Linked DNA regions of Corallococcus caeni. The protein of the gene in region 1 binds, or shares a complex with, the protein of each later gene. Links are inferred from orthologs where the notes say so. Each region holds a gene or a part of one and is shown on either strand. Other genes may lie near its edges.

Region 1 (3,963 bases):
TTCGCCTTCCACGCCACGGCCGCGCACTTCCCGGGCGACCCGGTGTATCCGTTCTACCGTCGCTACGTGGCCGCGTCCGAGCCGCTGGAGCGCCGGCTGCGCATGCACTTCGCCCCGGTGTCGCCGGGCGCGAAGGGCGCGTGGAGCCGCGAGGGCGCGGAGGGGCTCTACGACGAGCTGCTCGCGCAGGCGGACGCGCAGGTGGGCACGCTGCTGGACGCGCTGCGGGCCTCCGGGCGCTACGACGACGCGCTCATCGTGCTGATGTCCGACCACGGCGAGAGCTTCCACGCGGACCGGCCGGACCTGGCGGGCGCGACGTCCGTGCACGGCGCGCGGCTGGGTGAAGAGGAGAACCGCATCCTGCTCGCGGTGAAGCCGCCCGGCGGACGCGGCGTGGGCCCCGCCCGGGTGGACGCGCTGGCGCGGCTGGTGGACGTGGGCCCCACGCTGCTGGAGCTGTCCGGCCTGTCCGCGCTGCCAGAAGCGGACGGAGCGTCGCTCGGGCCGCTGTTGCGTGGCGAAGGCCGTCCGCTGGCGCCGCTGTACGCGGAGACGGGCTACACGCACGTGAGCCCGGAGGTCTTCGACGCGGGCCACTGGCCGGGCGCGCCGCGCACCTTCGACGCGTACCGCCTGCGCCCGGACGGCGTGGTGGAGATGGGCGACGCCGCGGACGCGGCGGTGCTGCGTGAGAAGGACACCGGGGCCTTCGACGGCGAGCGCTGGGTGGTGGATCGGCCGCAGGCGGACGGCAGCGTGCGGCGCACCTGCACGGGGGACTGTGAAGGGGCGGACGCGCGAGCGCTGGCGGACTGGCTGGATGACGCTCGGGAGCGCGCGCCGGAGTCCGTCTCACGTAGAGTCGCCGGCCATGTCGACGACCGAAACAGCCCCCGGCCTCCAGGAAACGTACGCCCCCCACAACGCCTGCTTCGGGTGTGGCCCGGCCAACCCGAAGGGGCTGCGCATCCGCAGCCGCGTGGAGGGTGACCTCGTCGTCGCGGACTGGACGCCCGAGGAGCACCACCAGGCGTTCCCGGGCGTGCTTAACGGCGGCATCATCGGCGCGCTGCTGGACTGCCACTGCAACTGGACGGCGGCGTACCACCTGATGAAGGCGCAGGGCGCGGCCACGCCCCCGTGCACCGTCACCGCCGACTACGCCATCGTGCTCAAGCGCCCCACGCCCATGGGCCGCGTGCACCTGTCCGCGAAGCCGGTGTCGATTGAAGGCGACCGCGTCGTCGTCGAAGGCACCCTCACCGGCGAGAACGGCAAGGTGACGGCCACCTGCCGGGGCACCTTCGTCGCGGTGAAGGAAGGCCACCCCGCGTACCACCGCTGGTAGGGGCCAGGAACGCCTCGGGCCCCGTCACCGGCCTCTTCGTGAGAGGCGGCGCGGGGCCCGTGCGGTGAAGCAGTAGCGCTTCGGACTACTTGCCGGCGGCGAGCATGCGGGCGTGGTGCTCCGCGGTCTCGTTGGGCTGGCCGGGGTCGCGCAGCCGGTGCACCTGGTTGCCGATCTTGTCCTGCAGCAGCATCAGGCCGTCCAGCACCTGCTCCGGACGCGGCGGGCAGCCGGGGATGTAGACGTCCACCGGGATGATGCGGTCGATGCCCTGGAGCACCGCGTAGTTGTCGTAGAAGCCGCCCGACGACGCGCACACGCCGAAGGCCACGACCCACTTGGGCTCGGTCATCTGCTCGTAGACGCGCTTGAGGATGGGGGCCTGCTTCAGGTTGATGGTGCCCACCACCATCAGCAGGTCCGCCTGGCGCGGCGAGAAGCGGGGGAACTCCGCGCCGAAGCGCGAGATGTCGTGCCGGCTGGCCGCCACGGACATGTACTCCATGCCGCAGCACGCGGTGGCGTACGGGTAGGTGAACAGCGAGTACTTGCGGGCCCAGCCCAGGCCCTTGGACACCAGCTTCTGGAAGAAGCCCATGGCTTCGTCCCGGCGGGTGGTCATGATCGGAGCGATGTCGGTGTCAGCCATGGCGTAGTCTCAGCTCTCCCAGTCGAGAGCGCCCTTCTTCCAGACATAGATAAGGCCCACGACCAGGGTCGACGCGAAAACCAGCATCTCCACGTAGCCGAACCAGCCGAGCGCCTGGAAGTTCACCGCCCAGGGGTACAGGAACACCGCTTCCACGTCGAACACGATGAAGAGCAGCGCGATGACGTAGAACTTCACGGCGAAGCGCTGGCGAGCGGGGCCGCTCGACTCGGAGCCTGCTTCGAAGGGGGCCGACTTGGTGCTGCTCGGGCGCTTGGGGCCCAGCCGGGTGGTGACCTGGGGGATGATCATCCCGAGGACGCCGGCCAGCAGGAGCACCACCGCCATCGGCAGGTACGGTGCGAGGGGTGTAGTCATCGGGCGCGGACCCTAACGACACCGCTGGCGTCGTGTCAAAGGGAAACACCCCCGCCCAGGGCCCGCCAACCCCTTGAGAAGACGGCCGAAATGCCGGGCCCATCAGGCGCCCTCATCCGGCGGGCCCGCCCCGCCCGGACGCCTGCCGGTGCGAGGGGGGCCTGGATCATCCCGCGCGCCTGACCGCCCGACCTCCCCGGGGCCGGTTTGACGCTGTGGGGAGCGCACGCCTAGCGTCAGCGGGCTGTCCCGTGGTTTTGCGCTCATCGCCTGGGGAGTCGTCGACATGTGGGGCCGGCTGACCTTGCGGATGCAGGTGGCGATCGCGGTGCTGCTCCCGTGCCTCGCGGTGGTGTTCTTCAGCGGGGCGTACTTCCCCGCCCGCCAGGAGGCCGCGGGCATGGAGGTCCTGGGTGAGCGGGCCATGACGCTGGGGACGCTGGTGGTGCGCCACCCCTGGCTCGCGCTGCCGGACACCGCGCCGGACGCCCGCATGCGGCGCGAGGAGGTGTTCTCCCAGGTGGAGTCCGGTGGCTTCACGCTGAACTTCCAGGAGCTGACCCGCGCGGACGGCAGCGTCATCGCCGCGCGGGGCCGGGTGCCGGAAGGGCCGCCCCAGCCAGCCCAGCTCACGCCGGGTGCGTGCACGGTGGCGCGGCTGCGTGAGGAGGTCGTCGTGCGCTGCGAGAGCGACGGCCGCGTGTACCGCGCGGGCTTCGGCACCCACGAGGTGAAGGCCGCGCTGGCGGCGACGGAGGGCTATTCGCTCATGGGCTACCTGGGCGCCGCGGTGCTGGGCCTGGGGCTGGCGGTCATCATCAGCCGCGCCATCGCGGACCCCGTGTCGCGCGTCACGCAGGTGGCTCGCGAGGTGGCCCGGGGCGACGTGTTCCGGGGCGAGCTGGACGTGTCCGCCGCCGGCGAGGTGCGGCAGATGGCCACCTCCTTCAACGAGATGCTGGGCACGCTGCGCGCCACGGTGATGGAGCTCGTCACCCGCACCGAGCAGCTGTCCAGCGCGTCGCGTGGCCTGATGGGCGCCTCCGCGGATCAGGAGCACGTCATCAGCCAGCAGGCCGCGTACGCGCAGCAGATCGCCGCCACGTTCGAGGAACTCTCCCGCACCGCCGAGCAGATCTCCTCCTCCACGGAGGTGGTGGAGTCCAGCGCGCGGCGCACCCATGACGCGGTGGCGGAAGCGATGGCGGTGGTGGCGCAGGTGGTGGGCGGCATCAACGACATCCGCACGGAGTCCAAGGGCGTGGCGGACGCCATCGTGGGGCTGAACAAGGACCTGCAGCAGGTCTCCAAGATCGCCCAGGTCATCAACCAGGTGGCGGAGCGCAGCGACCTCCTGGCGCTCAACGCGGCGCTGGAGGGCACCAAGGCGGGCGACGTGGGCCGGGGCTTCTCCCTGGTGGCCGCGGAGATGCGCAAGCTGGCGGAGAACGTGTCCGCGTCCGCGCGCGACATCGCCCGCATCGTGGAGAAGGTGCAGGACTCCGGCGAGGAGGCCGCGTCCAAGGCCCGCGTGGGCATGGCCACGAGCGACCGCGGGGTGGAGGTGGCCGAGCAGGCCTCCGCC
Region 2 (2,999 bases), on another replicon or contig:
CGCCGAAGGTGTAGCCGGACAGCGGCCCGGACTCGATGGGCGTGGCCAGGGACACCGCGCCGCCCGTGCCTTCCGGCAGGGCCAGGGCCAGCTTCTCCAGGCCCTTGAAGGTGACGGGGCCCTTCTGGGAGATGCCCTGCTCGTAGCGCGCCCGGCTGCTGCCCGCGGCGTTGTAGTCGCGCGCGTCCGCCTGGCGGTTGAAGGCGCCCACCGTGAGGATGAGCAGGAACGTGGCGATGAGGAACGCGAAGTCACCGATGCGGTTGGTGACGAACGCCTTGCGGCCCGCCCACGCCTTCGCGCTGTCCGTGTACCAGAAGCCGATGAGCAGGTAGCTGGCCATGCCGACGCCCTCCCAGCCCACGAAGAGCAGGACCAGGTTGTCGGCCATCACCAGCGTGAGCATCGCGGCGACGAAGAGGTTCAGGTACGCGAAGAAGCGCCAGTACCCGTCGTCGTGCTCCATGTAGCTGGTGGAGTACAGGTGGATGAGGAAGCCGACGCCCGTGATGATGAGCAGCAGGATGCCCGACAGGTGGTCCACCAGCAGGCCGAAGTTCACCCGGAAGTCACCCGCGGCGAACCACGTCCCGTAGTCGTGCGCGATGGCGTAGCGGATGGTGTCCCGCTCGATGCCGAACGGGTTGGGCATGCTCACCACGCGCCCGCCCGCCGCGTCGCTGGTGGCCCAGAAGGCCAGCACGCTCAGCACGAAGGCGCCGGCGATGGCGGAGCACGCCACCAGGTGCACGTTGGCCCGGCCCAGCCACTTGCCGAACACGCCGCACACGAACGCGCCCAAAAGCGGCAGCAGGATGATCAGCCCCAGGGAGGGTGCGAACACCTCCGGAGGGATGGGTGCCGTTCTGAAGAATTCGACGATTCCGTCCATGGATGGGCTCAGGGGTGACGGGGCGTTAGTGCTTCATCGTCCGGATGTCGTCGACGTTCACGGAGCCGCGACTGCGGAAGACCGCGATGACGATGGCCAGACCGATGGCCGCTTCCGCGGCCGCCACGGCGATGACGAAGAAGGCGGACACGTGCCCGGTGCCCTCGCCATGCATGCGCGAGAAGGCCAGGAACGTCAGGTTGACCGCGTTGAGCATCAGCTCCACGCACATGAAGACGACCAGCGCGTTGGTACGCACCAGCACGCCGAACATGCCCATGCAGAAGAGGGCCGCGGCCAGCAGGAGGTAGTAGGTGATGGGGACCATTGGGTTGTCCTGAGGGGCGCTGAAGGTCAGATGCGGGACTTGGCCACCACCACCGCGCCCACCATGGCCACCAGCAGGAGCAGGCTGACCGCTTCGAACGGCAGCAGCCAGGTGGTGAAGATGGACTGGCCGATGGCCGCCATGGTGCCGAACGCCGCCTGGCTCTTCGCGTCCAGCTGCGCGGGCTGCGCGTTCACGCGGCCCAGCGTCACGACCAGCACCGCCAGCAGGCCCAGCGCGGAGGCGCCGCCCAAGAGCCGCGTCACCGTGGGCTTGCCGCGGTGGGGCGCGTCCCCCAGGTTGAGCAGCATGATGACGAAGAGGAAGAGCACCATGATGGCGCCCGCGTACACGAGCACCTGCACCGCGGCCACCGTGTGCGCCCAGAGCAGCACGTAGATGCCGGCCAGGAAGAAGAACGTCGACACCAGGGCCATGGCGGAGTTGATGGGGCTCCGCGCGGTGATGACCAGCCCCGCCGACAGCAGCGTCATGACGGCGAAGACGCCGAAGAGGACCAATTCGATGTTCAAGACCAGTCTCCGAAGGAACCCCAGGGGTGGTCACCGAACGGGCAGCGATGCTCCCGCACGTGAGCCTCGAACTCGTCCCGGAACCGCATGAGGAAGGAGTGCGTGGGCAGCGCCGCCGCGTCACCGAGCGCGCAGATGGTGTTGCCCAGGCCGATGGGGGGGTAGGGCGCGATGGAGGACGCGACGTTCGACAGCATGTCGATGTCGCTCAGCTCCGCGCGGCCTTCCTCGATCTTGCGCAGGAGGCGCGTCTGCCAGGGCGTGCCCTCGCGGCACGGCGTGCACTGGCCGCAGGACTCTTCCGCGTAGAAGCGGGCCACGCGCCAGAGGCTGCGCACCATGCAGGTGGCGTCGTCCATCACGATGACGCCGCCGGAGCCGGCCATCGTCTGCTTCATCTTCAGCGCCTCGAACTCCAGCGCCACGTCCAGCTCGTCCGCGCCCAGCACCGGCGCCGACGAGCCGCCCGGGATGACCGCCTTGACCTTGCGGCCCTTGGGCATGCCCTGGCCGTACTTGTCGTCGTGGATCAGCTCCAGGATGGTGGTGTGCATCCCCACCTCGTAGACGCCGGGGCGGTTCACGGAGCCGGACAGGCACACCAGGTGCGTGCCGCCGGACTTGTCCGTGCCCAGCTTCGCGTACCACTCCGCGCCCTTGGCGAGGATGGGCGGCACGCTGGCGAGCGTCTCCACGTTGTTCACCACCGTGGGGCTGCCGAACAGGCCCACCACCGCGGGGAAGGGGGGCTTCAAGCGGGGCCAGCCCTTCTTGCCCTCCAGGGACTCCAGCAGCGCCGTCTCCTCGCCGCAGATGTACGCGCCCGCGCCGCGGACGACGTAGCAGTCGAGCGCGAAGCCCTCCTTGCCCATCAGCGACTTGCCGAAGATGCCGGCCTTGTAGGCTTCATCGATGGCCGCCTGGGTGCGCTCCGCCTGGAACTTGAACTCGCCGCGCAGGTACACGTAGCAGGTGTGCACGCCCAGCGCGTACGACGCGATGGCGATGCCCTCCAGCATCATGTGCGGGTCGTTCTCCAGGATGTAGCGGTCCTTGAAGGTGCCCGGCTCGGACTCGTCGCCGTTGACGGCGAGGTACTTGGGCTTGGGGCTGTCCTTGGGGACGAAGCTCCACTTCATGCCCGTGGGGAAGCCCGCGCCGCCGCGGCCGCGCAGGTTGGACTTCTTCACCTCGTCGATGATGGCGGCGGGCTCCATGGAGAGCGCGCGCTTGAGCCCGTCATAGC

Evidence for each region. Proteins that work in one complex are often made in the same cells at the same time.
Region 2: the proteins of AABA78_RS01475 (region 1) and AABA78_RS21555 are in contact, whole or in part, in a cryo-EM structure (PDB 7NYH), measured with the Escherichia coli proteins. The link is inferred for Corallococcus caeni from one-to-one orthologs.

Annotation. Positions count from the first base shown.
Region 1 is NZ_BTTW01000001.1:357,400-361,362, reverse strand. What follows is about bases 695-3,529. They hold AABA78_RS01475 (NADH-quinone oxidoreductase subunit A), read right to left. Parts: upstream 2,379-3,529; coding sequence 2,010-2,378; downstream 695-2,009. Other genes in these bases: AABA78_RS01470 (methyl-accepting chemotaxis protein), read left to right, coding at 2,665-3,529; AABA78_RS01480 (NADH-quinone oxidoreductase subunit B), read right to left, coding at 1,437-2,000; AABA78_RS01485 (hotdog domain-containing protein), read left to right, coding at 983-1,351; AABA78_RS01490 (sulfatase-like hydrolase/transferase), read left to right, coding at 695-993. Outside these bases: more of AABA78_RS01490, read left to right, coding at 1-694; more of AABA78_RS01470, read left to right, coding at 3,530-3,963. UniProt on the Escherichia coli protein: NDH-1 shuttles electrons from NADH, via FMN and iron-sulfur (Fe-S) centers, to quinones in the respiratory chain. The immediate electron acceptor for the enzyme in this species is believed to be ubiquinone.
Region 2 is NZ_BTTW01000005.1:38,640-41,638, reverse strand. It holds AABA78_RS21555 (NADH-quinone oxidoreductase subunit J family protein), read right to left. Parts: upstream 1,754-2,999; coding sequence 1,247-1,753; downstream 1-1,246. Other genes in the region: nuoF (NADH-quinone oxidoreductase subunit NuoF), read right to left, coding at 1,750-2,999; nuoK (NADH-quinone oxidoreductase subunit NuoK), read right to left, coding at 918-1,220; nuoL (NADH-quinone oxidoreductase subunit L), read right to left, coding at 1-892. UniProt on the Escherichia coli protein: NDH-1 shuttles electrons from NADH, via FMN and iron-sulfur (Fe-S) centers, to quinones in the respiratory chain. The immediate electron acceptor for the enzyme in this species is believed to be ubiquinone.